Regions from separate parts of the Verrucosispora sp. TAA-831 genome, predicted to be linked through region 1. Evidence: predicted binding sites of a transcription regulator. Region 1 holds the regulator's gene; the other holds the start of a gene.

Region 1 (14,598 bases):
TGGTGTCGGCGAGTTCCACCCGCACCGTGTCGCCGTCCCGGATCTGGCCGGCGAGCAGCGCCTTCGCGAGTTGGTCGCCGATCGCCGACTGGACCAGTCGACGCAGCGGCCGGGCGCCGTAGATCGGGTCGTACCCGTGCTCGGCGAGCCAGCCCCGCGCGGCGTCGGTGACGTCCAGCGACAGTCGGCGGTCGACCAGCCGCTTGCGCAGCCGGGCCAACTGGATGTCCACGATGGAGCGCAGGTCGTCGCCCTGGAGTGCGGCGAAGACCACGATGTCGTCGAGCCGGTTGAGGAACTCCGGCTTGAAGTGCGATCGGACCACCGCGAGGACGCCCTCCCGGCGCTGCTCCTCGGCGAGCGTCAGGTCGCTGATCACCGCCGACCCGAGGTTCGAGGTGAGGATCAGGATCGCGTTGCGGAAGTCGACGGTACGACCCTGACCGTCGGTGAGCCGACCGTCGTCGAGCACCTGGAGCAGGATGTCGAAGACGTCCGGGTGGGCCTTCTCCACCTCGTCGAGCAGGATCACCGAGTACGGCCGACGACGCACCGCCTCGGTGAGCTGGCCGCCCTCCTCGTAGCCGACGTAGCCGGGCGGAGCGCCGACCAGACGGGCCACCGAGTGCTTCTCGCCGTACTCGCTCATGTCGATGCGGACCATCGCCCGCTCGTCGTCGAAGAGGAACTCGGCGAGCGCCTTGGCCAGCTCGGTCTTGCCCACACCTGTGGGGCCGAGGAAGAGGAAGCTGCCGGTCGGGCGGTCCGGGTCGGCGACACCGGCACGGGCCCGGCGTACCGCGTCGGAGACCGCGCCGACCGCCTCGGCCTGGCCGACGACGCGCTCGCGCAGCGACTCCTCCATCCGGAGCAGCTTGGCGGTCTCGCCTTCCAGCAGCCGACCGGCGGGGATGCCGGTCCAGGAGGCGACGACCGCGGCGATGTCGTCCGCGCTCACCTCCTCCTTGAGCATCGCGCCCGCGGACTGCAACCGGGCCAGTTCCTCCTCGGCCTTGGTCAGCTCGGCCTGGAGTGCAGGGATGCGCCCGTAACGCAGCTCGGCGGCGCGTTCCAGCTCGCCGTCGCGCTCGGCCCGCTCGGCCTCGCCACCCAGCCGCTCCAACTCCTCCTTGGCGGTGGAGAGCTTGGTGATGTGGCTCTTCTCCAGGTGCCAGCGCTCGGAGAGCGCGGTGAGCTGCTCCCGCTTGTCGGCCAGCTCCTTGCGCAACCGCTCCAGGCGTTCGGCGGAGGCGGCGTCCGGCTCCTTGGCCAGCGCCATCTCCTCGATCTCCAGTCGGCGGACCGCCCGCTCGATCTCGTCCACCTCGACCGGCCGGGAGTCGATCTCCATCCGGAGCCGGGACGCGGACTCGTCGACCAGGTCGATCGCCTTGTCCGGCAGGAACCGGTCGGTGATGTAGCGGTCGGAGAGCGCGGCGGCGGCGACCAGGGCGGCGTCGGTGATGCGTACGCCGTGGTGGACCTCGTAGCGTTCCTTCAGCCCGCGCAGGATGCCGATGGTGTCCTCGACGGTGGGCTCGCCGACCAGCACCGGCTGGAAGCGCCGTTCCAGGGCCGGGTCCTTCTCGATGTGCTCGCGGTACTCGTCCAGCGTGGTCGCGCCGACCATCCGCAGCTCGCCCCGGGCCAGCATCGGCTTGAGCATGTTGCCGGCGTCCATCGAGCCCTCGCCCTTGCCCGCGCCGACCACCGTGTGCAGCTCGTCGAGGAACGTGATGACCTGCCCGTCGGAGTTCTTGATCTCCTCCAGGACGGACTTGAGCCGCTCCTCGAACTGACCCCGGTACTGCGCACCGGCGACCATCGCGCCGAGGTCGAGCGAGACGAGCTTCTTGTCCCGCAGCGACTCGGGTACGTCACCGGCGACGATCCGCTGGGCCAGGCCCTCGACGATCGCGGTCTTGCCGACACCGGGCTCGCCGATCAGCACCGGGTTGTTCTTGGTACGCCGGGACAGCACCTGGATCACCCGGCGGATCTCGGAGTCCCGCCCGATCACCGGGTCGATCTTGCCGTCCCGCGCGCTGGCGGTCAGGTCGACGCCGTACTTGGCCAGCGCCTGGTAGGTCTGCTCCGGGTCGGCGGTGGTCACCCGGCGGTCCCCGCCACGCACCGTGGGGAACGCGGCGACCAGGGTCTCCTCGGTGGCACCGGCGGACTTGAGCGCACCGGAGACGGCACCGCCGACCCGGGCCAGCCCGGCCAGCAGGTGTTCGGTGGAGGTGTACTCGTCGCCGAGCGGCCGGGCGATCTGCTCGGCGGCCCCGATGGCGTTGACGAACTCGCGGGCCAGGGTGGGCTCCGCGATGCTGGAGCCGCGCGCGGCGGGCAGCGCGTCGAGGGCCCGCTGTGCGGCCCGGCGCAGCTCGGCGGGGTCGGCCCCGACGGCGCGCAGCAGGCCCGCAGCGGTCGAACCCTCGGTGTCCAGCAGCGACAGCAGCAGGTGCCACGGCTCCACGGTGGCGTGCCCGCGCTGGTTGGCCAGGGCGACGGCACCGGTGATGGTCTCGCGGCTCTTGGTGGTGAGGCGTTCGGTGTTCATGGGCTCCCCTGGATCGGTGTGTCCACTGGTACCGACAGAACCAGAGTTGAGCCTATTCCGCTCAACCCTAGGGGTGTGACATACGCCACTCCTCAGCCCGGTGGGCGCCGGGCGCTGCTCACGTCCTGAACCGCCGCCGCTGGGCAACGTGTGCCGGGAGCACTGTCGAGCTGAACCGTCTGTGCCGTCAACGCGGCGTCTTCGTGACCGACAAAACAGTAGGTCCTGGGACGGGATGCCCTTGGAGGGATCGGCGCCTACCAGGAGTTGCTGCCATGCCCCGAGTTTCCGACCGCCAGCGCATCGCACAGGACATCCGAGACAAGATCCGCTCTGGGGACTACTCGCCCGGAGCCAAGTTGCCGTCCCTGCGTGAGATGACCGCGCACTACGGCGTCTCGGCAGAACCCGTACGGTCCGCCCTCCTGATTCTGCAGGCCGAGGGCCTGATCGAAGGCCACCAGGGCAAGGGCACGTACGTCCGCAAGCCATCCGAGCAGGACCCGAGCGTTTCCTGACGCCGGTCACTCCGTCTCGATGGTCACCGCAGTCCAGACGTGGTCGCCGATGAAGCCCGTGCCGAGCAGGACGCCCTCCGGCCCTGTGGCGAAGGCCGTGCCGTCGGGCAGCATCCGCAGGTGATGTTCGTCGGTCAGCGGCCAGGGCAGATCGACGTACTGGCCGCCGACCAGCGCGCCCGCACCTCGCGGGCTGAGCACCGCCACCACTCCGTCACTCAGCGGGACGGCCTGTCCCGTCTCCGGGCACCCCTCGGCAGACACCTTCTCCCAGGCGGGACCATGCCGCCACAATGCCGGAAACCCGATGCGATCGGGCCGCTCGCCGACCAGCCACAGAGCACTCTGTACGCGCACCACCCGGAGCACACCCACTGCACCGTCGGACTCCACCGAGGTCGGCCGCCAACTCCGTCCCTCGTCGATGGAGATCGCCGCGTACGGTCGGCCGTCATCGTCGGCTCCGGCGGCCACCAACGGCCCTGAGTTTTCCTTACTGTTGAACTGCCAGTCAGTCTCCACCACCGATTGCACCACTGGCAGCTTCGGCTGGACAGGCAGCGGGCGGAGTGTGCGTCCCGTCCAGCGGCCGACCTTTCCCGAGCTCTCGATGAGCTGGAAGCGACCCTGGGCCGCCTGCCACTCCCGGGGCGGGGCCTCACCGGGGGTGTGCCGGAAGGTGTCTCCGCGATCGGTGGACGTCCACCACCCGACCTTCGGGGCGTACAGGGCCAGGATGCCTTCGGCGGTGTAGAGCTGCCGGACGTCGCCGTCCCGCTGCTGGGTGGTGTCCGGCTGCGGGTGGCGCAGTTGCTGCCAGGACCGGCCGCCGTCGCGGGTCGACCAGAGCAGGGCCGGGCAGTCCCGACCGGGCGTCTGGTCGTCGCAGGAGGCGAAGAGGGCGTATCCGTTCTCGGCGTCGACGAACTCGATGACCGGCTGGGCGTACCGCTGCGGGACGGCCAGACGGGTGGTGCGAGTCTCCGCGACCCGCGCCGGAGCGGGGGTGACCTGCGAGGGTTCGGGGGCTGGGGCGCTGCGCCGGATGTCCCCGATCGAGCATCCCGCCAGCAGCGTGAACACCGGGAGAACGGCCAGGCAACGAGTTCGTCGGGCGGTCATGCGGCCTCCGTCGCGAGAGTAGCCTGAGCCCGTGCGAGCACGCGTCGAACAGACCGCTCAACCGAGCACCGGCGTACGCCACGACATGATGACGGAATTCGGCCGCCCGTTGGGGGCACCCTCCCGCCGCAGGGACGTCCTCGGCGCGTCCCGGTCGCCCGCCGTACGCGCACCGGCCGCCTGAGCCTCGGATGCACGACTTCACCAACCTGCTGATCCAGGTCGGCGCGCTGCTGTTCCTGCTCGGGCTGCTCGGTCGGCTCGGCCGGCGGATCGGGCTGTCGCCGATTCCGCTCTACCTGCTGGCCGGTCTGGTCCTCGGCCACGGCGGCGTGCTGGAGTTGCACGCCAGCGAGGAGTTCTTCGCGATCGGCGCGGAGATCGGCGTGATCCTGCTACTGCTGATGCTCGGCCTGGAGTACTCGGCCGACGAACTGGTCGGCAACCTGCGGTCGGCCGCACCGGCCGGGGCGCTCGACGCGGTGCTCAACGCGCTGCCGGGTGCGGCGTTCGCGCTGCTGCTCGGCTGGGGCTGGGTGGCGGCGGTGGTGCTCGGCGGGATCACCTGGATCTCGTCCTCCGGCGTGATCGCCAAGATCCTGTCCGACCTGGGCCGCCTCGGCAACCGGGAGACGCCGGTGGTCCTGTCGGTGCTGGTGGTCGAGGATCTCGCGATGGCGTTCTATCTGCCACTGGTGACCGCGTTGCTGGCCGGGGTCGGGCTGGTCAAGGGTGGGGTCGCGCTCGGCGTCGCCGTCCTGACGGTGGTCGTCGTGCTGGTGGTGGCGCTCCGATACGGGGATCTCGTCTCCCGGGCCATGTCCGTCGACCACCCCGAGTCGCTGCTGCTGGGCGTGCTCGGCCTGACCCTGCTGGTCGCCGGGGTCGCCGCGAAACTCCAGGTGTCGGCGGCGGTCGGTGCCTTCCTGGTCGGCATCGCGCTCTCCGGGCCGGTGGCCCACCACGCCACCGAACTGCTGACGCCCCTGCGGGACCTCTTCGCCGCCGTCTTCTTCGTCTTCTTCGGGCTCGCCACCGACCCTCGGCACATCCCGCCGGTGCTGCTGCCCGCGGTACTGCTCGCGCTGGTCACCATCGCCACCAAGACGTCGACCGGCTACCTGGCCGCGAGGCGGGTCGGCATCACCGAACCGGGACGGTGGCGGGCCGGGTTGACCCTGGTGCCGCGAGGGGAGTTCTCCATCGTCATCGCCGGCCTCGCGGTGAGCGCCGGCAGCGTTTCGCCGAAACTGGCCGCTTTGGCCGCCACGTACGTATTGATCACGGTGGTGACCGGGCCCATGCTGGCCCGACTGCCCGACGCCGTCTGGTTCAAGCGCTGGTCGCGGCGACGGGCGGCAGCGCAGGCAGCCGGGGCGGGAACCCCGGATAGACCATGACCGGTGACCATGACCTGACTGAAAGTGATCGTCGGCCGTCCGGGCCACCCCGGCCAGGCAACCGATGCCGAATTGCTTTCCGTAGGGGCTACCCGTACTCACGGGTACCGCGTTACCGTTTCGCCCCAGCAGCCGGGGTTCGCGGGGGGCGGACGCCTCGGCGCCGACGCGAGTAGAAGGTTGGCCGGTGAGCGTGCAGGAATCAACGTTCCACGGCTTCGCCAACCCCGTCGACCCGAGTCCGGCGGAGTTGCGATCGTGGGCGTACCAGCCCGACTCGGTGCCGTTGACGTCCATGCCACCCGACTGGGACCTGCTCGTCTCCGGCGACCGCCTGATCATGACGTTGTTCGACCTGGCGATGGACGCGCACTGCCCGGCCCGCAGGTTCGCGCTGCACTGCCTCTACATCTACGCCGCCGACGGGATCCGGACGAACTTCCGGGCCCACCCGAAGCGACGCTTCCGCAAACTGGTCGACCAGGCCGAGCGCAACGGCGACGAGATGATGCGCACCTGGGCGCACAACAGCCGGGTGCTGCTGTCCCGGCCGGAGCTGTTCGTGTATCGCGAGTGGTGCGAGGGTGGGTTGGTGCGCGAGGGGCGGCGGCTTTAGCGCTTGCTGTGGGGGGTGTGGCCCTACCGTGCCCGGCTCCGGGCGGTCAGGCTTGATCCCTGCGCCGGGCACGGTAGGGCCACACCTGACTGGCGGACGTGTCGTCGCCTGCCGGCCTCGGGAGGGTTGACGTCTGTCGGGGGGCCGGGCGGGGGTGCCGCTTGCGGTAGGCGAAGTGCCGTTACGTGCGGTGGGACGGGGACGGGCCGGGAACCCCCGTGACTCCCGGCCCGTACGTCTTGTTGATCCTCAGCGGGGTTGGCCGCCGTGTTCCCGGCGGTGCTGGTCGGTCCGTACCCGGCCGGCGCCGTGACCGGCTCGTCCCTGACCCGGGCCGGCGGACCGGCCGTCCGACGGGGCCGGGCCGGAGGATCGGGCCCCCTGGCCACTGAACCGGCCGCTGCGGATCTGGTCGGCGAAGCGCCCCTTGGTGATCCGGTCGAACCTCCGTTGGACGTTCTCGGACAACCGGTCGAGCCGACGTTCCGCCTGTTCGGCCACCTTCTTCGCCGCGTCCGTCATGGCTCCCCCCGCCAGCGTAGAAGTCCGAATTGAGTTGTTTGAACCTGATTTTCAGGGTAGCGGAGACGGGCGCGGGACGGGGTGGATTCGGCGGGTCCGGCCTGCGGACACGAGACGGCCCCGGCGCGGTCTTCACCGCACCGGGGCCGGATCGATCGTCAGCGGCCGGGGCTGCGTCGGGGACGCCAGACCACCAGCGCCGTCGAGGTCTGGTTGGTCGGCACCAGGTCACGCCCGGGGAAGCGGGCCAGCGACTCCAGCTCGGCGATCCGGCGGTACGCGGCCTCCAGCTCGGCCTCCAACTGGGCGACCCGCTGCTGTGCCTGCTCGAACAGCCGCTCCAAGCCGATGATCCGCTTGATCCCGGCCAGGTTCACGCCGTCGTCCTGGCTGAGCCGCTGCACCTCGCGCAGCAGGACCACGTCCCGCACGCTGTAGCGGCGACCGCCCCCGGCCGCCCGGCCGGCCTGCACCAGGCCCAGCCGGTCGTACTGCCGCAACGTCTGCGGGTGCATCCCCGCCATCCGCGCCGCGACCGAGATCATCAGCACCTTGGCCTCGTAGGTGGGGTCATCCGAACCGACGAATCCGTCCATCCCGTTCACCTCCGCACCGGTTCACCGATCATCCGCTCCGACGCACCCGCGCGTCGAGATGTTCCCGCGCCGCCGGCGAGGTCTGCGCGGCGAACGTCTCCAGGGCCGCGCGCGCCTCGTCGGAGACCCGGGCCGGCACCACCACGTCGAGCGTGACGAGCAGGTCCCCGGTCTGGCCGTCCCGACGGCTCACACCCTTGCCCCGGGCCCGCAGGATCCGCCCGCTCGGCGTACCCGCCGGCACCCGCAGGGTCACCGCGCCGTCGAGCGTCGGCACCCGCAGATCGGTGCCGAGCACCGCCTCGGCGAAGGTGATCGGCACGGTCAGCGTGAGGTCGTCGCCGGAGCGCCCGAACAGGTCGTCCGGCCGCACCTTGACGTGCACGAACAGGTCACCCGCCGGGCCGCCACGCTCGCCCGGCTCGCCCCGGCCCGCCAGTCGGATCCGCTGCCCGTCGGCCACCCCGGCCGGGAAACGGACGTTGAGCGTACGGGCCTTGGTCACCCCGCCCGTGCCCTGGCACTCGGGGCACTTCTCGTCGACCACGGTCCCGGCGCTCTGGCAGTTGCGGCAGGGCTCGGCGAGGCTGAACGAACCCTGGTTCCGGTGGGTCACCCCGGCACCGTGGCAGACCGGGCAGGTCCTCGGCACCGTGCCCGGCTTCGCACCGTTGCCGTGGCAGGTGTCGCAAACCCCGGGTGCCCGCAGCGTCAGCGGCAGGGTCACCCCGCGTACGGCGTCGTCGAAGTCGAGCGCCACCTCGGTCTCGATGTCGCGACCCCGGGCCGGACCGGTGGCACCTCCACCACCCGCGCCGCCCGAAAAGATCGAGCTGAACAGGTCCGAGATGCCGCCCCCGGCGAACCGGCCACCACCGGCCGACTGCGCGCTGCCGAACAGGTCGGAGACGTCGAACGGCATGCCACCGGGTTGGCCACCCGGGCGGGCGCCGCGCCGGAACGCGCCCGAGCCGAACAGCGAGCGCATCTCGTCGTACTCGCGGCGCTTGGCGTCGTCACCGAGCACCGCGTACGCCTCGGAGACCGACTTGAAGCGCTCCTCGGCCTTGGGGTCGCCCGGGTTGTGGTCCGGGTGCGACTCCCGGGCGAGTTTCCGGTACACCTTCTTGATCTCGTCAGCGGAGGCGGTCTTCGCCACGCCCAGGACCGCGTAGTAGTCCTTCTCGATCCAGTCCTTGGAACTCAACCGTCCACCTCCTCCCCACCTCCGGCTCCGGGCCGTCCCGCCCGCCGGAGTTCGGCGGGTGGAACGGCCCGGTCACCGTCGTGCACTATTCCGGGTCGGCGACCGCGACCATCGCGGGCCGCAACAGCCGCTCACCGATCTGGTAGCCCCGACGCATCACCTGCACGCAGGTGGGCTCGGTGACGTCGGCCGAGGTCTGGTGCGCCACGGCCTCGTGCAGCGTCGGGTCGAACGGGTCGCCCTGCTCGCCGAACGGGGTCAGCCCGAACTTGCCCAGCGCGGTGGTGAGTTGCTCGGCCACCGAACCGAACGGACCGACCAGGTCACCGTGTTCCCGGGCCCGGTCCAGGTCGTCCAGGATCGGCAGCAGCGCGGCCAGCACCGAGCCGGTCGCCTGCTCGGTGACCAGACCGCGGTCCCGCTCGACCCGCTTGCGGTAGTTGGCGTACTCGGCGGTGACCCGTTGCAGGTCCCGAGTGCGCTCCTCCAGGTCGGCGCGGAGCGCCTCCACCTCCGCACCGAGCCCGCGACCGGCCGTCTCGGACGGCTCCCCGACCGGCTTGGCCGGGGAGTCCACCACGGGCGGGCCCTCGGTGGTCGGTTCGCTCAGCGCCTCGGCCTCGACCTCGATCGCGTCGACCACGACCTCGGCGTCCTCGACCAGCCCCTCGGCCGACACGTCGGAGCCGGCGTCAGCCGCCGCCCCCTCCGGCTCGCGGGTCTGGTTGATCTTGCGGTTGTTGCGGATGACGACGCGCGGCGTCTCGCCGGCGGTCGGCTCGGACGCCGAGCCACCCGGCGCCGACCCGGTGTCGCCCGGGTCAGCGGCTCGTGGCTTCTCCGTCATACGACTACCTCATCCCTCTGCCCGTGCAGATCGCCTCGACCAGGACCGTCACTTCTTGTCCTCGTCCACGATCTCCGCGTCGACCACATCGTCCTGGCCGGGCCGCGCACCGCCGGCCGGACCGCCGGTGGCACCGGCCGCACCGGCACCGGCAGCTCCCGCACCGGCAGCACCGGCCGCGCCGCCCGGCTCGCCACCCGGGGCCTGCTCGGCCTGCTGCGCGTAGAGCAGCGAGCCCGCCTCCTGCGAGACCTGCGCCAGCCGCTCGTGCGCCGACTTGATCTTATCGATGTCGCTGCCGCCGAGCGCGCCGCGCAGCTCACCGAGGGCCTCGTTCAGCTTGTCGCGGTTCTCGGCGGGCAGCTTGTCGCCGTTCTCGGCGAGGAACTTCTCGGTCTGCCACTGGAGGGCCTCGGCGACGTTGCGGCTCTCGGCCTCGTCGCGCCGACGCTTGTCCTCCTCGGCGTGCTCCTCGGCGTCCCGGCGCATCCGCTCGATGTCATCCTTCGGCAGCGAGGAGCCGCCGGTGATGGTCATCTTCTGCTCCTTGCCGGTGCCCAGGTCCTTGGCGTGCACGTTGACGATGCCGTTGGCGTCGATGTCGAAGGTGACCTCGATCTGCGGCACGCCACGCGGGGCCGGCGGGAGACCGGTCAGCTCGAAGGTGCCGAGCTTCTTGTTGTACGCGGCGATCTCGCGCTCACCCTGGAAGACCTGGATGAGCACCGACGGCTGGTTGTCGTCGGCGGTGGTGAACACCTCGGACCGCTTGGTCGGGATGGTGGTGTTGCGCTCGATCAGCTTGGTGAAGATGCCGCCCTTGGTCTCGATGCCCAGGCTCAGCGGGGTCACGTCGAGCAGCAGGACGTCCTTGACCTCGCCCTTGAGCACACCGGCCTGGAGAGCGGCGCCGACGGCGACGACCTCGTCCGGGTTGACGCCCTTGTTGGGGTCGCGGCCGGTGAGCTGCTTGACCAGCTCGGTCACGGCCGGCATCCGGGTCGAGCCACCGACCAGGATCACGTGCTCGACGTCCGAGACCTTGATCCCGGCGTCCTTGACGGCCTGCTCGAACGGGCCCTTGCAGCGGTCCAGCAGGTCCTGCGTCATCCGCTGGAACTCGGCGCGGCTGAGCGTCACGTCCAGGTGCAGCGGGCCGGCGGAACCGGCGGTGATGTACGGCAGGTTGATGTTGCTGGTGGTGGCGGCGGACAGCTCGATCTTGGCCTTCTCCGCGGCCTCCTTGAGCCGCTGCATCGCCATCTTGTCCTGCGACAGGTCGATGCCGTGCTCGCCCCGGAAGGTCTTCACCAGGTGGTCGATGATGCGCTGGTCCCAGTCGTCACCGCCGAGCAGGTTGTCACCGCTGGTCGACTTGACCTCGATGACGCCCTCGGCCAGTTCCAGCAGCGACACGTCGAAGGTGCCGCCACCGAGGTCGAAGACCAGGACGGTCTGCTCCTTGGAGCCCTTGTCCAGGCCGTACGCCAGGGCGGCCGCGGTCGGCTCGTTCACGATCCGCAGCACGTTGAAGCCGGCGATCTCACCGGCCTCCTTGGTGGCCTGACGCTGGCCGTCGTTGAAGTACGCCGGGACGGTGATCACCGCGTCGGTGATCTGCTCGCCCAGGTACGCCTCGGCGTCCCGCTTGAGCTTCATCAGCGTCCGGGCCGAGATCTCCTGCGGGGTGTACTTCTTGCCGTCGATGTCGACGGACCAGTTGGTGCCGATCTCCCGCTTGACCGAGCGGATCGTCCGGTCCGGGTTCGTCACCGCCTGGCGCTTGGCCACCTCGCCGACGAGCACCTCGCCGTTGCGGGCGAACGCGACGATCGACGGGGTCGTCCGCGAGCCCTCGGCATTGGCGATGACGGTGGGCTCACCGCCCTCCAGGACGCTGACGCAGGAGTTCGTCGTGCCGAGGTCGATACCGACCGCACGTGCCATCTTCGCTTCCTCGCTTCGTAACGTTGAGCAGGTGACGGTCCCCCCGTCGCCCTGACCGGCGGTGTCGCCCACAGCGACCCCACCTCAAGTTGAGTGAACTTGACTCAATAGTGCCACGCTCCCCGGAATCGTCAAGTCAGGGTTGAGTCGGGTTGGCGCAAGTCACCGTTCGGTACCGACTGGTTGTCTTACCTTGTGTCGGTCGGGCACGCTTTAGCGGTGACGACGAACGGCGATCCCGCCTCACCTTTCGGCACGCCCGCCGTCGCAGCCCGCACCGGCTCCACCGGCGGGGAGGACCGGCCCGCGGCATTCGGGGACGACGCCCTGCCCGCCGCGCTGACCAGCCTGCGGGCCGCGATCGGAGCGGCGCGTTTCCCGCTGGTCCTGCCCTCGGCGGAGCCCGCCGGCCGGACCGCCACCGCTCTCGCCGACCAACTCGACGACTACCTGCTGCCCCGGCTCTCCCGCCTCGACGCGCCGCTGCTCGTGGTGGTCGGCGGGTCCACCGGTGCCGGCAAGTCGACCCTGGTGAACAGCCTGGTCCAGGCGCGGGTCAGCGCCGCCGGGGTGCTGCGCCCGACCACCCGCTCCCCGGTCCTGGTCTGTAATCCGGCCGACTCGCCCTGGTTTCGTCGTGGGGAACTGCTGCCCGGGCTGACCCGCACCAACCAGCCCAGCGACGACCCGCGCTCGCTGCACCTGGTCACCGCGCCGGCCCTGGCCCCCGGGCTCGCGTTCCTGGACGCTCCCGACATCGACTCGGTGGTCGACGCCAACCGCGCGCTGGCCAACCAACTGCTCGCCGCCGCCGACCTCTGGCTCTTCGTCACCACCGCCGCCCGGTACGCCGACGCGGTGCCCTGGGAACTGCTGCACGGCGCCCGGGCCCGCGGCGCGGTCATCGCGCTGGTGCTCGACCGGGTGCCCGCCGAGGCCACCGACGAGGTCGCCGCACACCTCGCCGAGATGCTGGCCGAGCAGGATCTCGGCGCGGCGCCGCTGTTCGTCCTGCCGGAGACCTGGGTCGACGGCCAGGGGCTGCTGCCGGACCGGGTCACCGCGCCACTGGCGGACTGGTTCGCCCGGCTGGCCGCCGACGCCGACGCCCGCGCGGCGGTGGTCCGGCAGACCCTCGGTGGCGCACTGGCCGCGCTGGCGCCGTCGGTCGAGAGTCTGGCCGTCGCCGCCGACGAGCAGGTGACCGCCGCCGACGCCCTGGACGAACGGGTACTGGCCGCCTATCGGGCCGCGAACCGGATGGTCGAGCAGGGCCTGCGCGACGGTCGGCTGCTCCGGGGCGAGGTGCTGGCCCGGTGGCAGGAGTTCATCGGCACCAGCGACCTCTTCCGCAGCCTGGAGGCGCGGATCGGGCGGCTGCGCGACCGCCTGACGGCGGCGTTCAGTCGACGCCCGGCCCCCGCCGTGGAACTGCGCGACGCCATCGAGTCCCAGTTGACGACGCTGCTGCGGGGCGTGGCCGCCGAGGCGGCCGAGCACGCGTACACCGGGTGGAAGGCGCATCCGGCGGGTGCCGCACTGCTCACCCCGGATCTGGCGCACCATTCGGCCGATCTGCCCGAGCGGGCCGAGCGGCTGGTCCGGGACTGGCAACGCGGGGTGTTGGAGCTGGTCCGGGCCGAGGGCGGTGACCGGCGCTTCGTGGCCCGTACGGCGGCGTACGCGGTCAACGCCACCGGATTGGCCGTCATGATCGCGGTGTTCGCCTCGACGGCGTTCATCCCGACCGGCCTGGAGGTCGCCACCGGAGCCGGCACCACCGTCGCCGGTCAGGCCGTACTCCAGGCGATCTTCGGTGACCAGGCCGTCCGGACGCTGGCCGCGAAGTCCCGGGAGGATCTGCTGGACCGGGTACGCGCGCTGCTCGACGAGGAGGCCGCCCGGTATCTGGACCGGACCGACCAGGCCCGCCCGGCGGCCCGGCACGCGGCGGCGCTGCGTGAGGCGACCGCCCAGGTGGAGGCGGCCCGGTCGCGCAGCGGCTTCGCCACGGACGATCGCAGTGGGGCGGCAGCGTGATGGGCATGGGGGGACGTCTCCGCGAGGCGTTGCGGATCAGCGACGGACGGGTGGACGCGGACCAGTTGGCCGCCCGGTTGGAGGCGGTGCACCGCTTCCTCGGGCTCGTCGACGGATACCTGCCGGACACCCCGCTGAGCCCGGCGCGCACCCTGGTGGAACGCGCCGGCACCCGGTTGTCGCTCTCCCGTGACCACACCGTCGTCGCGCTGGCCGGTGCCACCGGCAGCGGCAAGTCGAGCCTGTTCAACGCGATGGCCGGCAGGAACCTGTCGCCGGTCGGCGTCCGCCGCCCCACCACCGGCGTGACCCACGCCTGCGTGTGGGGTCCGCTCGACGGCGGTACCCGGTTGCTCGACTGGCTCGGCGTACTGCCCAAGCACCGGTTCGTCCGGGAGAGCCTGCTCGACGGCGACGACGAGTCCGCCCTGCACGGGCTGATCCTGCTCGACCTGCCGGACTTCGACTCGGTGCAGCACACGCACCGCCTGGAGGTGGACCGGCTGCTCGGCCTGGTCGACCTGGTGATCTGGGTGGTCGACCCGGAGAAGTACGCCGACCGGGTGGTGCACGCCGCCTACCTGCGGGAGTTCCAGCGGCACCGGGACGTGACCCTGGTCGTGCTCAACCAGGCCGACCGGTTGCCCCCGGCCGAGGTGCCCCGGGTGCTGGCCGACCTGCGCCGACTGCTCGACGCGGACGGGCTGGACGGCGTGCCGCTGTTGGCCACCACGATCGTCGACCCGAGCGGCCACGAGGTGCTGCGGACGGAACTGGAACGCACGGTCGCCGAGCGGCAGGCGGCACTGCGCCGCCTCACCGGCGACCTGGACGCGGTCGTGGACACGTTGGACGACATGGTCGGGGCACCCCGGTCGGCCCTCGCCGCCGACGACCCGGCGGTGGCCAAGCTGGACCGGGCGTTGAGCGCGGTGGCCGGGGTGCCGACCGTGCTCGACGCGGTCGAGCAGGCGTACCGGCACCGGGCCGCGTCGAGCACCGGCTGGCCGCTGGTGCGGTTCTGGCGGCGGCTGCGACCCGATCCGCTGCGCCGACTGCACCTGGCCGGTGCGCAGCCCGCCGGGGACGACCCGGAGCAGGCTCTGGCCGCCGCGACCTCCGTGCCCGAGCCTGGCGCCGCCGACAAGTCGGCGTTGGCGCTTGCCCTGCGTACGGTGGCCGAGCGGGCCGGTGAGGGTTTGCCGAGCGCCTGGCCGGCG
Region 2 (14,598 bases), 2.7 Mb from region 1:
TCGCCCCAGCGTTCGAAGGCGGCGAGCACCACCTCGGTGTCGCTGGCGCTGGTGAAGCGGTGGCCGAGGGCGGTCAGCTCGGCGCGCAGCTCGTGGTGGTTGAAGACCTCGCCGTTGTAGCAGAGCAGCCACCGCTCGTCGGCGGAGAGCCAGGGCTGGACCGCGCGGTCCCGGTCCACCACGCGCAGCCGCCGGGTGCCGGCGAGCAGGCCGCTCTCGTACCGCGTCTCGGTGACCTCACCGCGCGGAACCAGCGTGGCGAGCATCCGCCGGAAGATCGCCGGGTCGGCCTCCGGACCGACACTCAGCACGATGCCGCACATCGTCAGATCCCCATCTCCGCCTCGTACGCCCGACGAAGCCGCCGCGTCGCCGAGGGCGCGAGGCAGATGTGCCAGGCCTGCCCCTCGTCGATCACGTTGAGTTCGCCGGCCCGTTGGCGGTCCAGCAGGATCCCGGCCAGCGTGTCCCGCGCCCCGAAGCGCTCGTACCAGGCCATCTCCACGTCCACCGCCCAACCCAGGCAGTGCCCGCTCGGCACCATCGCGGCGTACCCGAGACGACGCAGCCGGTACTGGTGCTCGGCGCTGCGGACCAGACTGGTCACCCAGAGCGGCGGCGTGCCGACCGTGGTGGCCGCGGTGAACTCCCGGCCGATGTCGTTGAGCAGCGCCACGACCTCCCGCCGGGCCCGGCGGAACAGCAACCCGGCGGTACGCGGGGTGGCGTCCGGCAGCACCCGCCGCCGCACCGCGCGTACGCCCCGGCCGAGCACCGTGCGGGGCTGTTCGGTGTAGCGGAACCGCAGCAGGCCCCGGCGGCGCAGCCACTCCAGGTCGACGAGTTGGGCGCTGTGGTGCACCTCGGCGTCGGTGACGAAGGTGGACGCGTCACGCCACCACATCACGTCGATGCGGGACAGCAGATAGATCCGGACCAGCGCGGCCAGATCGCCCGCAGAGCTGCGGGCGTTCGGCTGGTATCGGGCCATCTCCAGCAGCAGGGTCTCCCGCGCGCCGATCAACCCCTGCGGCGTGTCGTCGAGCACGGCGGCGATGGCCGGCTCCCGCAGCCGCTGGTCGATCAGCACCTGGCGGGCCTTCGTGCTGCTCGCCGCCGCGAGCGCGCCCACCTCGACCAGCAGCTCGCCCACCGCTTCCCGGTAGGCGTCCAGGTCCGGCCCGTCCGTCGTGCGGGGACGGCTCGGGACGCGGGGACGCCGACGGGTCGGCGAGGGAGGACCGGACTGGTGTCCCGGGCTTCGGCTCGGCACTCGCATGGTGGGTCCCCTCTCCCGTCGTGCGGTGATCGCCTGTAGCAGACGGTAATCACACCGATCGGGATGGGTCCGAACAATCCTCCGCTCTCCCTCGAAGGGGACCAGTCCGGGCCAGACCGCGCGGACCGGTGGCATCGCCTCCGGTCTCGGACGAAACGGTCACAGCCAGCCGTTGTCCCGCGCGATCCGGCGGGCCTCCGCCCGGCTGTCCGCGCCGAGCTTCTGCACGGCGAGAGCCAGGTAGTTGCGCACCGTCCCCGGGGAGAGCCGGGCTCGGCGGGCGATGACGGCGACGGAGGCGTCCTCCTCGGCGAGCCGCAGCGTCTCCAGTTCGCGCGGGGTCAGCGGGCACGGCGGGATGCTCAGCGCGTCGGCCGCCAGCGCCGGGTCGACGTACCGACCACCGGCGTGGACCCGGCGGATCACGTCGGCGAGTGCTCCGCCCGGCGCGCCCTTGGGCAGGAAGCCGCGGGCTCCCGCGGAGAGCGCGCGGGCCAGGTGCGGCGGGCGTCCCTGCCCGGTGAGGATGACCACCGCGCAGTCCGGCAGCACCCGGGCCAGCTCGGCGGCGACTCCGAAGCCGTCCTGGCCGGGCATGGCCAGGTCGACCACGGCAACGTCGGGTCGGTGGGCGAGGGCGGCGGTGACCGCCGCGCTGCCGTCGGCCGCCTGCGCGACGACCGTCAGGTCCGCCTCCAGCTCCAGCAGGGCGGCCAGGGCGGTACGGATCAGTTCCTCGTCGTCGGCGAGCAGGACCCTGATCATGCGACGGCCGGTACGGTCGCCTCGACGGTGAACACGTCGTCGGTCCGCTCGACGCGTAGCCGTCCACCGGCACCGGCGAGCCGGTCGGCCAGTCCGCGCAGGCCGTGACTGTGCCGGTCAGCCGTCCCCGTCTCGGTCGCCCCGTCGTTCGTCACGGTCATCCGCACCTCGTCCTCCCGCTGGCTGATCTCGATCCGGCACCAGCCGGCCCGGCTGTGTCGCAGCACGTTGGTGCCGGCCTCGCGGAGCACCGCCGCGAGTTGGGTGGCCGCCTCCGGCGGCAACTCACCGGCGGGCGGCACGACGGTGCACCGTACGCCGGACGACCGCAGTACCTGCGCGACCGCCGTCACCTGCTCACCGAGGTCGACCCGGCGGTAGCCGTGCACCGTCCGGCGCAGCTCGGTGAGGGCGGTGGCCGCGAGCCGCTGCGCCTCGCCCGCCTCCCGGGCCGCCCGCGCCGGGTCGGCGGTGGTCAGCCGGGCGGCCAGCTCGGCCTTCAGCGTGATCACGGTCAGGTGGTGTCCGAGCAGGTCGTGCACGTCCGCCGCGAAGCGCAACCGTTCCTGGGCGGCAGCCAGCCGGGCCTGGGCCGCGCGCCCCTGCTCCGCCTGCACCAGCAGCCGCCAGAACCACACCTGGAAGCCGTTCACCACGGCGACGCCGGGCCCGGCGGTGCCGACGACCAGCAACGCCTGCCCGATCGACGCGCCGGTCGCCTGCGCCACCGCCCCGGCGACCACCATCGCCAGCACGGTGGCCGGAAGCGCCGCCCGCAGCGGGGCAAGCAGGGGCACCCCGCCGACCGTCGCCGCGCCCAGCCAGGCCCAGGTGGGCCAGTCGCCGACGGCGACCGGTGCGGCCAGCGGCACACCGAGCACCGCGACGGCGGCGTACCCGATCCGCAGCCGTCGGCGCCGCGCGGCGGACCACCCGGTGGTCAGTGCCGCGCCCACCGCGCCCGCCAGGACCAGCGCGAACGCGCCGATGGCGAGTACGCCGGAGGCCACCCACCACGAATCCGGCTCCCGACCGAGCCCGACCGCCGGCAGGAGCAGGGTGGCGGCCATGCCGACGGCGAGGGAGACCATGGTGGCCGTCCGGGCGCGGCGGAGCGTCCGCTCGCTGCCCGACACCGTCCCGTCCGTCCCCACGCCGGTCAGGGTAGAACCCGTCACCGCACCGGCGGAGCCCCCGTTCCGCCCGGCCCGACCGGGCGTCGTGCCCGGCCGACCGGGGACGGAACGCGGATTGTCGCCGACGTCGCCCGCCACGACGATCGACGTCATGACCGACGCCCTCGCCGCCCCCGGCAAACCGACCCCGTCCACCCCGACGATCCACGGGCAACCGGCCGCGCCGGTTCGCCACTCGCGCCTGCCGCCGCTGGCCCGGCACCTGGTGGAGATGGCGCTGGCCATGGTGGCCGGCATGCTGGCGCTCGGTGCGGCCCGCGCCGCCCTGGCCGGGCTGCTCGGGCTGGGCCCGGCCGCCCCCGGCCTCGCGGCGCTGCTGATGGCCACCGACATGAGCATCGGCATGGCGGTCTGGATGTGGTACCGGGGCCACTCCGGCCCGGCCGTCGGCGAGATGGTCCTGGCCATGTACGTGCCCGTGCTGGTGCTGCTGGTGCCGTACCGGGCCGGGCTGCTCGACGGCGACGCCCTGATGATGGGCACGCACGTGCTGATGGTGCCGGCGATGGTGGCGGCGGTGCTGCGGCGTCGGGCCGAGTACGCCGTGCACCACCCGAACCGCGCCGCGCCGCGACACCCGTGGGCACGGGCGGTGGCACAGCGCTGGCCGGCCGGGCTGGCGCTGCTGATGACCGCCGACAACTGGAGCTCACCCGTACCGCTGGCCGCGTACACGCTGCTGGTCCTGCCGGCCGGGTATCTGATCATCGGTACCGTCCGACGGCAGTGGGGCGTACCGGGTGCGCTCCGGCTCCAGCTCGCCGGCCTGGCCGGCTGGTCCGGCCTGGCGCTGCTCGCCGTGATCGTCGGCGGCCCGGCCGGGCAGTGGCTGGTCGCGATCGGCTGGCTGGCCCACGCGGGCTGGGACGTGATCCATCACCGGACCGGCCAGGTGGTGCCCCGCGCCTACGCCCAGTGGTGCGGCGTGATCGACGCGGTCCTCGGGATCACCATCATCCTGGCGCTGGTCACCGCGTAGCCGACCGCCTCCGTGGGGCCCGTCGCCACCCTGCGGCGGGCCCCGCCCGCGTGTTGCCGGTGGTCGCCGCAGCGGCCGGGTGGGCGTGATGAAAGGCTTGACCCATGAGTTCCACGCCCGTACCGCCCGACGCGACCATGGATCCGCCCGCCTTCACGGACCTCGGCCTGCGGCCAGAACTGCTCGCCGCGCTGTCCGCACTCGGCTACGAGGAGCCGACGCCGATCCAGCGGGAGGCCATCCCGACCCTGCTGACCGGCCGTGACCTGCTCGGGCAGGCAGCCACGGGTACGGGCAAGACGGCCGCGTTCGCGCTGCCCCTGCTGCACCGGATGCCGACCGACCGGCCCGGCGGTGAGCCGCTGGCGTTGGTGCTGGTGCCCACCCGGGAACTCGCCGTGCAGGTGTCCGAGGCGTTCCACCGGTACGGCAAGGACCTCGGCGCGCGGGTGCTGCCGATCTACGGCGGACAGCCGATCGGCCGCCAACTGCGGGCGCTGGACCTCGGCGTGGACGTGGTGGTGGCCACTCCCGGCCGGGCCCTGGACCACATCGCCCGGGGCACGCTACGGCTGGGCAACCTGGCCACCGTGGTCCTCGACGAGGCCGACGAGATGCTGGACATGGGATTCGCAGAGGACATCGAGGCGATCCTGGAGCACGCGCCCGCGCAGCGCCAGACGGTGCTCTTCTCGGCGACCATGCCGTCGCGTATCGAGGGCATGGCCCAGGCGCACCTGACCGACCCGGTCCGCATCCTCATCGCCCGCGAGCAGCCGGTGGCCGGTACGGCGCCCCGGGTACGCCAGAGCGCGTACCTGGTGGCGCGGGCGCACAAGCCGGCGGCGCTGGGCCGGGTGCTGGACGTCGAGTCGCCCACCGCGGCGATCGTCTTCTGCCGCAGCCGGGAGGAGGTCGACCGGCTCACCGAGACGATGAACGGGCGCGGCTACCGGGCCGAGGCCCTGCACGGCGGGATGAGCCAGGAACAGCGGGACCGGGTGATGGGCCGACTGCGCTCCGGCACCGCCGACCTGCTGGTGGCCACCGACGTCGCTGCCCGGGGACTGGACGTCGAGCAGCTCAGCCACGTGGTCAACTACGACGTGCCGTCGGCTCCCGAGTCGTACGTGCACCGCATCGGCCGGGTCGGTCGCGCCGGCCGGGAGGGCGTGGCGATCACCCTGGCCGAGCCCCGGGAACACCGGATGCTCAAGACCATCGAACGGGTCACCGGCCAACGCATCACGATCGACAAGATCCCCACCGTCGCCGACCTGCGCACCCGCCGCCTGGAGCTGACTCAGGCAGCACTGCGGGAGAGCCTGCTGGAGGACGACCTGGAGCCGTTCCGGGTCATCGTGGAGACGCTCAGCGACGAGTTCGACCTGATGGAGGTGGCGCTCGCCGCGGTGAAACTGTCCCACGAGGCGACCCTGCCCGGCTCCGACGAGGCCGAGGAGGAGATCCCGCAGGTGGCGGTCCGCCCGACCCGTGACACCCGGCCCGGCCAGGACGCTCGGGGTGACCGACGGCCGGCACGGCCCCGCACCGGCGGCACCACCCAGGTCTTCATCGGGCTGGGCCGACGCGCCGGGGTCCGGCCGCAGGACCTGGTGGGTGCGATCACCGGGGAGACCGGCATCCGGGGGCGGGACATCGGCTCGATCGAGATCGCCGACCGGTTCTCCCTGGTCGAGGTGCCCAACGGGGTGGCCGACGAGGTGATCGCCGGGCTGCGCGGCAGCACCATCAAGGGCCGCAAGGCCACCGTACGCCGCGACCGCGACGAGCGCCGCTGAGGCTTCGTTTCGTCGTGAGGAAGGGCCCCCTGCTAACGCCTGCGGCATAGCAGGGGGCCCTTCCTCACGCGGCATGCGCCCGTGCACGGCGACCGGCGCCACCCCGCACGGGATGGCGCCGGTCGGCGGTGCCTGGTGTGAGCAGGGGACCCCTGCTCTACCGCAGGCGTCAGCAAGGGCCCCCTCCTTTCATCCAGCCTCTCACGCGGCGGCGAGCGCCTCGCCGTCCAACGCCGCCGGGTCGATCTCGGCCGGGCGCAGCGCCAGGGCGAGTACGTCGGCCACGTCGGCGAGCGTGTGCACGGTCAGCGCCTCGCGGACCTCGGTGGGCAGGTCGTCGAGGTCCGGCTCGTTACGGGCCGGGATGATCACCTCGGTCAGACCGGCCCGGTGCGCGGCGAGCAGCTTCTGCTTCACCCCGCCGATGGGCAGCACCCGGCCGGAGAGCGTCACCTCGCCGGTCATCCCGAACTCGGGGCGGACCGGTCGGCCGCTGGCCAGCGAGGCCAACGCGGTGACCATCGTGATACCGGCGCTGGGGCCGTCCTTGGGCACCGCGCCCGCCGGGACGTGCAGGTGGATCCGCCGCCCGGCGAGGGCGTTCGGGTCCAGGCCGAGCCGACGGCCGTTGGCGCGCAGGTAGGAGAGGGCGATGTGCGCCGACTCCTTCATCACGTCGCCGAGTTGGCCGGTCAGGGTCAGCCCCGGTTCGCCGTCCATGCTGGTCGCCTCGATGAACAGCACGTCGCCGCCGGCTCCGGTGACCGCCAGGCCGGTGGCCACGCCGGGCACCGCCGTCCGCTCCGCCGACTCCGGCGTGTGCTTGGGCCGCCCGAGGTAGCGGGTCAGGTCGTCGGCACCGACGCGGACCGGCGTCGGGTCGTCGGTGAGCGCCACCGCGACCTTGCGCATGACCTTCGCCAGCGCCCGCTCCAGTTGCCGTACGCCGGCCTCCCGGGTGTACTCCCCCGCGATCTTGGCCAGCGCCGGTGCGTCGACGTCGACCTCGTCGGCGGTCAGCCCGGCCCGTTCCCGCTGCCGGGGCAGCAGGTGGTCCCGGGCGATGGCCACCTTCTCGTCCTCGGTGTAGCCGTCCAGCGTGACCAGTTCCATCCGGTCCAGCAGGGGGCCGGGGATCGCCTCCACCACGTTGGCGGTGGCGAGGAACAGCACGTCGGACAGGTCGAGGTCGACCTCCAGGTAGTGGTCCCGGAAGGTGTGGTTCTGGGCGGGGTCGAGCACCTCCAGCAGGGCGGCGGCCGGGTCGCCGGCGTACCCGACGGAGAGCTTGTCGACCTCGTCGAGCAGCACCACCGGGTTCATCGAGCCGGCCTCGCGCAGCGCCCGCACGATCCGTCCGGGCAGCGCGCCGACGTAGGTGCGCCGGTGGCCCCGGATCTCGGCCTCGTCGCGGACACCGCCCAGGGAGACCCGGACGAACCTGCGGCCGAGCGCCCGGGCGACGGACTCGCCGAGGCTGGTCTTGCCGACTCCGGGCGGACCCGCCAGGGCCAGCACCGCGCCGGAGCCGCGACCGCCGACCACACCGAGGTTGCGGTCGGCCCGCCGGTTGCGCACCGCCAGGTACTCCAGGATGCGGTCCTTCACGTCGGCCAGCCCGGCGTGGTCGGCGTCGAGCACGGCCCGCGCCGCCGCCAGGTCGGTGTTGTCCTCGGTACGCGTGCTCCACGGCATCTCCAGCACCGTGTCGAGCCAGGTACGGATCCAGCCCGCCTCCGGGGAGGCGTCACTGGCCCGCTCCAGCTTGCCGACCTCGCGCAGTGCCGCCTCGCGTACCTTCTCGGGCAGGTCGGCGGACTCGACGCGGGACCGGTAGTCGGCGGAGCCGTCCGGGGCGTCCTCGCCGAGTTCCTTGCGGATCGCGGCGAGTTGCTGGCGCAGCAGGAACTCCCGCTGCGTCTTCTCCAACCCCTCGCGGACGTCGGAGTTGATCTGCTCGGTGACCTCCTGCTCGGCGAGGTGGTCCTTGACCCAGCCGACGAGCAGTTCCAGCCGGGCGGTGACGTCCGGCGCGGCGAGCAGTTCGGTCTTCTGCGCCAGGGTGAGCCAGGGTGCGTAGCCCGCCGAGTCGGCCAACTCGGAGAGGTCGGTCATCCGTTCCATCGCGTCGATGACCTGCCATGCGCCGCGCTGCTGGAGCACGGAGGTCACCAGGGCGCGGTACTCGCGGGCCAGTTCCCGTGCCCGGCCGGCCGGGGCGGGCTCGTCGATCTCGGTCGCCTCGACCCAGAGGGCCGCGCCGGGCCCGGGCACCCCGGAGCCGATGCGGGCGCGGGCGAGGCCACGGACGACGGCGGCGGGCTCGCCGCTGGGCAGCCGGCCGACCTTCTCGATGGTGGCGACCGCGCCGACGGAGCCGTACTCGCCGTCGAGGCGGGGCACGGCGAGCAGCCTGCGGTCGCCGGTGGTGCGGGCCGCGTCGACCGCGGCCTGGGTGGTCGGGTCGAGGGTCACCGGGATGACCATGCCGGGCAGCAGTACCGCGTCGGTCAGTGGAAGTACCGGAAGAGTTGCCATCGAACACCTGCTATCGCATTGAGTTGAGCGTGTCTGACTCAAGTCGAGGCGGGTCGTCGTTGTTCCACGGTGTGACCCAGCACACGAACGCCCCCTTGGCCGGATGCGCCGCCGACACATCCGTACCGACGGCGGGAACGCCGGGTAATCGGGATTTACGAGCGGCGCAAAACGCGAGAGCCGGTAAGGAGGGGCTTTTGTTGCGCAATTGCCGGGCGATGAGTCAAACTTTGACCACACCCCGCCAGACACAGGGAGTAATCGACGATGGCGAGAAAAGTAATCACGGTGCTGACTGACGACCTCGACGGCGGAAAGGCCGATCGCACGGTCGAGTTCAGCCTGGATGGCGTGAGCTACACCATCGACGTCTCCGACGAGAACGCGGGAGTCCTGCGCAAGGCGCTGGATCCGTTTATCAATGCGGGTCGGCGGCTCGGACGCGGCAGCGCCGACACCGGTCGCGGACCGCGTCGCGTCACCGCTGCGGCACCCGGAATGAACCGCGAGCAGAACCGCGCGATCCGGGAATGGGCGGTCAGCAACGGCTACAAGATTTCCGAGCGGGGTCGTATCCCGGTCGAGGTGGTCGAGGCGTACAAGAACCGCTGAACAGCAGCCCCGCCACACAAACGCCGCGGGCCGTCCGGAACCTGGTTCCGGACGGCCCGCGTGTCGTTTCGGGTCAGTTGACCTGGATCCGCACCGCGTCGAAGGCGGGGGTCTGGTTGGCCCGCTCCGACATCGGGATGCGGTGCGAACCGTCACCGGCCCAGACCGCGCACTGCGCGGTGCCGGAGTCCGGCAGACCCGGGATCTGGATGACCACGCTGTCCGGCTGGCGACCGCCGCCGCCGTCCTCGGTGGCCACGAAGAAGGCCGGGACCGGATCGGCTGCCGGCGCCTCGTCGGTGTTGTTCAGCATCCGGCACGCGGTGTGGAAGTGACCACGGGTCAGACCCTCACCGTTGAGCAGCGAGCTCTCCAGGTAGTAGCCACCCTGACCGGCCGGGAGGAAGCGGTCCCGGACCAGGTTGCGGGTGCTGACCCGCAGCGAGAAGCCCTCGTTGCGGTTGATCTGCTGCGGGAACTCGGTGATCAGCAGCGACGGGTTGTTCGCCGCGGCGCCGACCTCACCGAAGGCGGTGCTGATGCAGCGGTTGCCGTTCTGGAAGCCGTCGTGCGGCTGGAGCTGGCTGTTGTTGCAGTTGTTGGCCAGCACGTCGAGGCCGTTGTTGTTGCCCCCGCCGTTGTTGCCGCCGTTGTTGTTGCCCCCGCCGTTGTTCCCACCGTTGTTGGGGTTGTTGCCGCCGTTGTTCCCACCGTTGTTGTTGTTCACCGGCTGCACCTGGCAGGCGGCCAGACCGGCGAGGCCACGCGGCCGGGGGCCGAAGCGGTCGATGGCGATGGTGATCCGGTCGAGCGTGGCCCGCCGCTTGCTGGCCAGCGGGTCGAGGATCGCGTTGCGGATGAACGCCTGTCCCTTGTTGCCCTCGGCGGCCAGGCGCTGGTCGGCCTCGGTGATCTGGGTCTGCAGCAGGGCCAGGTTGCGGTCCACTTCGGCGCGGGCGCGGTCGGGCACCTGCGGCAGGCGGCTGACCACGTCGGGACAGGCCACGGCGAAGGCACCGGTGGTCGCGCCACCGTTACCGCTGCGGGTCTCCTGGCACTCCTCGACGGACTGCTGCCCGTCACCCCAGTGGTTGGTCACCCACCGACCGTTCTGGAAGGTACGGGTGGTGGTGGCGCCACGGGCGGTCGGCGCGGTCGCACCCGGGCTGGGCTCCACACACTCTGCCGAGATCGGGCGGGTCTGCTGCTTGTTCGGCCGTCGGTCACCGGCCGACGAGATCTGGGTAACGGCGACCACGCCACCGAAGACGGCGAGCGTGGCACCAACGGCCAGAAGTCGTTTGGTCCGCGTGTTACCTGATGGTCTGCGTGACCGGGTGGACCTGCGCATCGAATTGCTCTCCTTCTCGATCCGGTACCTGACGCGTGACTCGACGGACCGAACGGAATCGTGGTGGCGCGCTCGACGGAGGCCGTTCGAACGCACCGGTGGCACGTCGACAGACGACGATGCCCTTTCCGCACCGTCTCCCGCGCCGCCCGGCGCGGGTTGGGGAGATCCTGTCCATTCCCGGTGAGGTACGGCCCCGCCGTGGCGGGAGTTCAAAAGAAGGTGGACTTTTTTTCGACGGCCCCGACCGTACGGCTTCGGGGCAGGTCAGACCTGGTGCAGGTGGTCGTAGGCGAAACCGTCCACGAGTTCGTCGCGGCGCTGCCCGAGTCGCCGGATGTCGTCGAGCAGATCGGCCCGTCCGGTCAGGACGGGAGTTTCCGTATCCAGGGTGCGCAGGCGCTCACCGACAGCGAGCGCGGCCAGATCCTCGGCCAGTCGCGCCGGATCGACACCACAGGAGAATCGGTACGTCCGCAGGACGACCCGTTCCACCAGAAACTCGCCGGGGCGCACCTCGACCCAGCTCCACCCCTCGACCGGGCCGTCGGCCCAGCGCACGTGCAGTCCGCGCAGGATCGGATCGGCGAGTCGCCGCGCCACGTACGCCTCGACCGCCTCGGTCCGGGCGAGCGCGCCGAGGTCGTTGACCGCGCCGGTGCGCCCGTCCGGCAGCCGGCCGACGATGTCGCGGTATCCGACGGCGGGTACGTCCGACACGACGGCCCCGTCGGCGTACCGGCGGGCGTCGATCACGTACCCGACGATGCGCGGGCCGTGGTCGGCGGCGCGCAGGGTGGCCGAGCCGATGCGCAGCAGCGGCAGGCAGACGCTGGCGGTGACCGCCTCGACGATCCGGTCCACCCGTCGGGCGGGGGCATCCGGCGTCGGCTGACGGAACTCGACCGCGAACTGCGGCAGGCCGGTGTCGTCCGCGCAGACCACGTGATCGAGCACCACCCGGGCGGCGGTGTTCCACTGGTTGCCGGTGAGCCCCGGCGGACGACGCCGGATCACCTCACCCAGACGCGGGCCGGCGTGCACCCGCTGCCCCGCGCGGACCAGCACGGGCGTACGCCCACCGGCCGGAATCGTCGACAGCCACGCGTCGCCACCGGTCATCGTCGTATCCACCCAATCCTGCCGCCGACCGACCGAGTCTAGGATGACGATCATGCCGGGCGGCTCCCCCGGTAGGCCCTCGGTGACCGCCACGACGGTGACCGACCGCGCCGGAGGCGAGGAGGCGGACGCGTGCGGGTGGTGTCCCTGGTGCCCTCGCTGACCGAGGCGGTGGCGGTGACCCTGCCCGGCCTGCTGGTCGGGGCCACCGACTGGTGCACCGCCCCGGCCGACCTGGACGTGCCCCGGGTGGGCGGCAGCAAGTACCCCGACCTGGATCGGGTCCGCGCGTTGCGGCCGGACCTGGTGCTGCTCAACGTCGAGGAGAACCGGCGCGAGGACGCCGACGTGCTGGCCGCCGCCGGGGTGCCGGTCCGGGTCACCTACCCGCGCACCGTGGACTCCGCCCTGACCGAGTTGGCCGACCTGCTGCGGGACCTGGGCGCGGCGGCGGAACCCGAGTGGCTGACGACGGCACGACGGGCCTGGGCCGACCTTCCGACTCCGTCGGTGCGGCACCGTGCGGTGGTGCCGGTCTGGCGGCGGCCCTGGGTGGTGCTCGGCGCCGACACCTTCGCCGGTGACGTACTCCGTCGGCTGGGCGTGTCCAACCTCTACGCCGGGCAGCCGGAACGGTATCCGCGTCCGACGGTGGACGAGCTGCGCGCCACCGCACCCGACCTGGTCGTGCTGCCGGACGAGCCGTACCGGTTCACCGCCGACGACGGGCCGGAGGCGTTTCCGGGCGTACCGTGCGCGCTGCTCTCCGGACGGCACCTGACCTGGTACGGCCCCTCGCTGGCCGAGGCCCCGTCGGTGCTGGCCGGGCAACTGGCGAACCCGGTCACCGTCGGCTGACCGCCACCCCGCGCCCGGACAGCGCGGCACACCCGGGCGCGCCGGCCCGGCCAGGCACTCAGCGCCCCGGCCCCGGCGCCGCTCCGACGACGTACGCCCGTCTCCCACCCGGTCCGACGGCCCGGGCCGGAAGGGGTCGAAGGTCCCGCCCGGTCCGGGCCCGGTCGGCCCTGACCGCACCCGGCCCCACCGGCGTCCAATGAAGGTGTCACCGGGACAGCGGTGCGAAGCAGAGAAGGGACGTGGACATCATGACCGCGATGATCCAGCGGAACACCGCCGCCAAGGCCCCGGGGGCCGAGACCGTACGGGAGCAGGTCAACCGGAAGCGGGCCACCCGCTACCTGCTCGCCGGGCTGCGCCTGGCGCTGGGCTGGATCTTCCTCTGGGCGTTCCTGGACAAGCTGTTCGGCCTGGGGTTCGCCACCGAGGGCGAGAACGCCTGGATCAACGGCGGCAGCCCCACCAAGGGATTCCTCAGCTTCGGCGTCACCGGGCCGTTCGAGGGCTTCTACCAGAGCATCGCCGGCGCGGCCTGGGCCGACTGGCTGTTCATGCTCGGTCTGGCCGCGATCGGCACCGCCCTGATCCTCGGCATCGGGATCCGCGTCGCCGCCGCCGCCGGTGGTCTGCTGCTGGTGCTGATGTGGACCGCGGCCCTACCGCCCGCGAACAACCCCTTCATGGACGACCACCTCGTCTACGCCGGGGTGCTGGCGCTGCTCGCGGTGACCGACGCCGGTGACACCTGGGGCCTCGGCCGCACCTGGGCCCGGCTGCCGATCGTGAAGCGCCTCGCCTGGCTCCGCTGACCTGTCACCTCCCTCCCCACACGGCGGGCGGCCCCCTGCGGGTGCCGCCCGCCGTCGTGTGCGCTCCGTCCCGCTCCGTCTCGTGTGCGCTCCCGCCCCTGGCCGTCGTGAGCGCTCCGGCCGTCCCGGACCGTCGTGCGGCGTGCGACGGGCATCGCTGGCGTAGCATCCGGCAGGATTGTGCTGACCAGAACCGACGTCACAGGAGAATCCGCATGAACCAGGCAGCGAGCAAGCCCGAGATCGGTCCGATCGAGGGTGCCCCGCCCGCCGACCTCGTGATCGAGGACATCACCGTGGGCGACGGCCCCGAGGCCCAGCCCGGCCAGGTCGCCCGCGTCCACTACGTCGGGGTGTCGCACTCCACCGGAGCCGAGTTCGACGCCTCCTGGAACCGGGGCGACGCCTTCGAGTTCCCGCTCGGTGGTGGCCGGGTCATCGCCGGCTGGGACCAGGGCGTGGTCGGGATGCGGGTCGGCGGCCGGCGCAAGCTCACCATCCCGCCGCACCTGGGCTACGGCAGCCGGGGTGCCGGTGGCGTCATCAAGCCCAACGAGACCCTGGTCTTCGTGGTCGACCTGCTCGGCGTCCGCTGAGCGTCCGCGTCCGGCGCCGGCCCCCGTACCCGGCGCCGGACGCGCGGTCGGCCTCGGACGCCGACCCTCGCCCGCCCGGCGGGCGAACCCGCCGACGCGACGTCACACCCCGGCCAGCACCCGCTCGGAGCACGAGCCGACGACCGGGATGACCCGACGCAGGCCGGTCGCGCGCAGCACCCGCTCCACCACCGGCGGCGGGTCCGTCAGCACCAGTTGGCCGCCCTGTGCCCGCACCCAGAGCCGGGCCGCGATCAGCGTGCGCACCCCGGCGGCGGAGAGCACCCGCACCTCGGAGAGGTCCACCCGCAGCTCCGGCCGGGCCGGTGCCGCCCAGAGGGCCGCGCGGAACGCCGCGACGGTGGCGATGTCGACGGCGCCGACCACGCGGACGCACACCGCGTCGTCGAAGACCGTGGTCTCCACGTGGAACCGCTCCTCGCGCTCTGGCATGAGAAGAACCTATCCCGCACCACCGACACTCACACCCTGCGCAAAGGCGGTTCCGGGTAAGCCCAGGGCATGACCCGCAGGCCCGGCGTGTCCACCCTAGGGACGATCCCCCGACACCACCTGAGCAGCAGCGGCCCGCCCACCACGGCGGGCACCGGCCCGGTGGACCGGGCCGGTGCCCGACCGTCGGATGCGGTCAGCCGTCGGTGCGCTCAGCCGCCGCTGGCCGAGGGCT

Evidence for each region. Region 1 encodes HspR, which represses chaperone genes until heat shock. Its sites were predicted from a motif close to TTGAGTNNNNNNNACTCAA; they were not measured.
Region 2: a site for HspR is predicted at 8,583-8,601, ahead of lon (endopeptidase La). Genes of this name have one in related genera too.

The regions. Positions count from the first base shown of each region.
Region 1 covers NZ_CP192240.1:6,950,583-6,965,180, reverse strand. The annotation lists gene clpB (ATP-dependent chaperone ClpB) at 1-2,563, opposite strand, end outside; gene ACQVFL_RS30990 (winged helix-turn-helix domain-containing protein) at 2,839-3,081, shown strand; gene ACQVFL_RS30985 (hypothetical protein) at 3,088-4,203, opposite strand; gene ACQVFL_RS30980 (hypothetical protein) at 4,235-4,387, shown strand; gene ACQVFL_RS30975 (cation:proton antiporter) at 4,395-5,603, shown strand; gene ACQVFL_RS30970 (hypothetical protein) at 5,791-6,219, shown strand; gene ACQVFL_RS30965 (hypothetical protein) at 6,469-6,741, opposite strand; gene ACQVFL_RS30960 (heat shock protein transcriptional repressor HspR) at 6,900-7,337, opposite strand; gene dnaJ (molecular chaperone DnaJ) at 7,366-8,544, opposite strand; gene grpE (nucleotide exchange factor GrpE) at 8,630-9,391, opposite strand; gene dnaK (molecular chaperone DnaK) at 9,440-11,338, opposite strand; gene ACQVFL_RS30940 (ABC transporter) at 11,558-13,378, shown strand; gene ACQVFL_RS30935 (GTPase family protein) at 13,384-14,598, shown strand, end outside.
Region 2 covers NZ_CP192240.1:2,573,283-2,587,880, reverse strand. The annotation lists gene ACQVFL_RS11745 (asparagine synthetase B family protein) at 1-323, opposite strand, end outside; gene ACQVFL_RS11740 (DUF5715 family protein) at 326-1,279, opposite strand; gene ACQVFL_RS11735 (response regulator) at 1,439-2,044, opposite strand; gene ACQVFL_RS11730 (sensor histidine kinase) at 2,041-3,198, opposite strand; gene ACQVFL_RS11725 (hypothetical protein) at 3,332-4,219, shown strand; gene ACQVFL_RS11720 (DEAD/DEAH box helicase) at 4,324-6,021, shown strand; gene lon (endopeptidase La) at 6,223-8,559, opposite strand; gene ACQVFL_RS11710 (histone-like nucleoid-structuring protein Lsr2) at 8,827-9,171, shown strand; gene ACQVFL_RS11705 (hypothetical protein) at 9,245-10,522, opposite strand; gene ACQVFL_RS11700 (hypothetical protein) at 10,790-11,644, opposite strand; gene ACQVFL_RS11695 (helical backbone metal receptor) at 11,777-12,502, shown strand; gene ACQVFL_RS11690 (hypothetical protein) at 12,745-13,314, shown strand; gene ACQVFL_RS11685 (FKBP-type peptidyl-prolyl cis-trans isomerase) at 13,530-13,910, shown strand; gene ACQVFL_RS11680 (STAS domain-containing protein) at 14,013-14,363, opposite strand; gene ACQVFL_RS11675 (L,D-transpeptidase) at 14,576-14,598, opposite strand, start outside.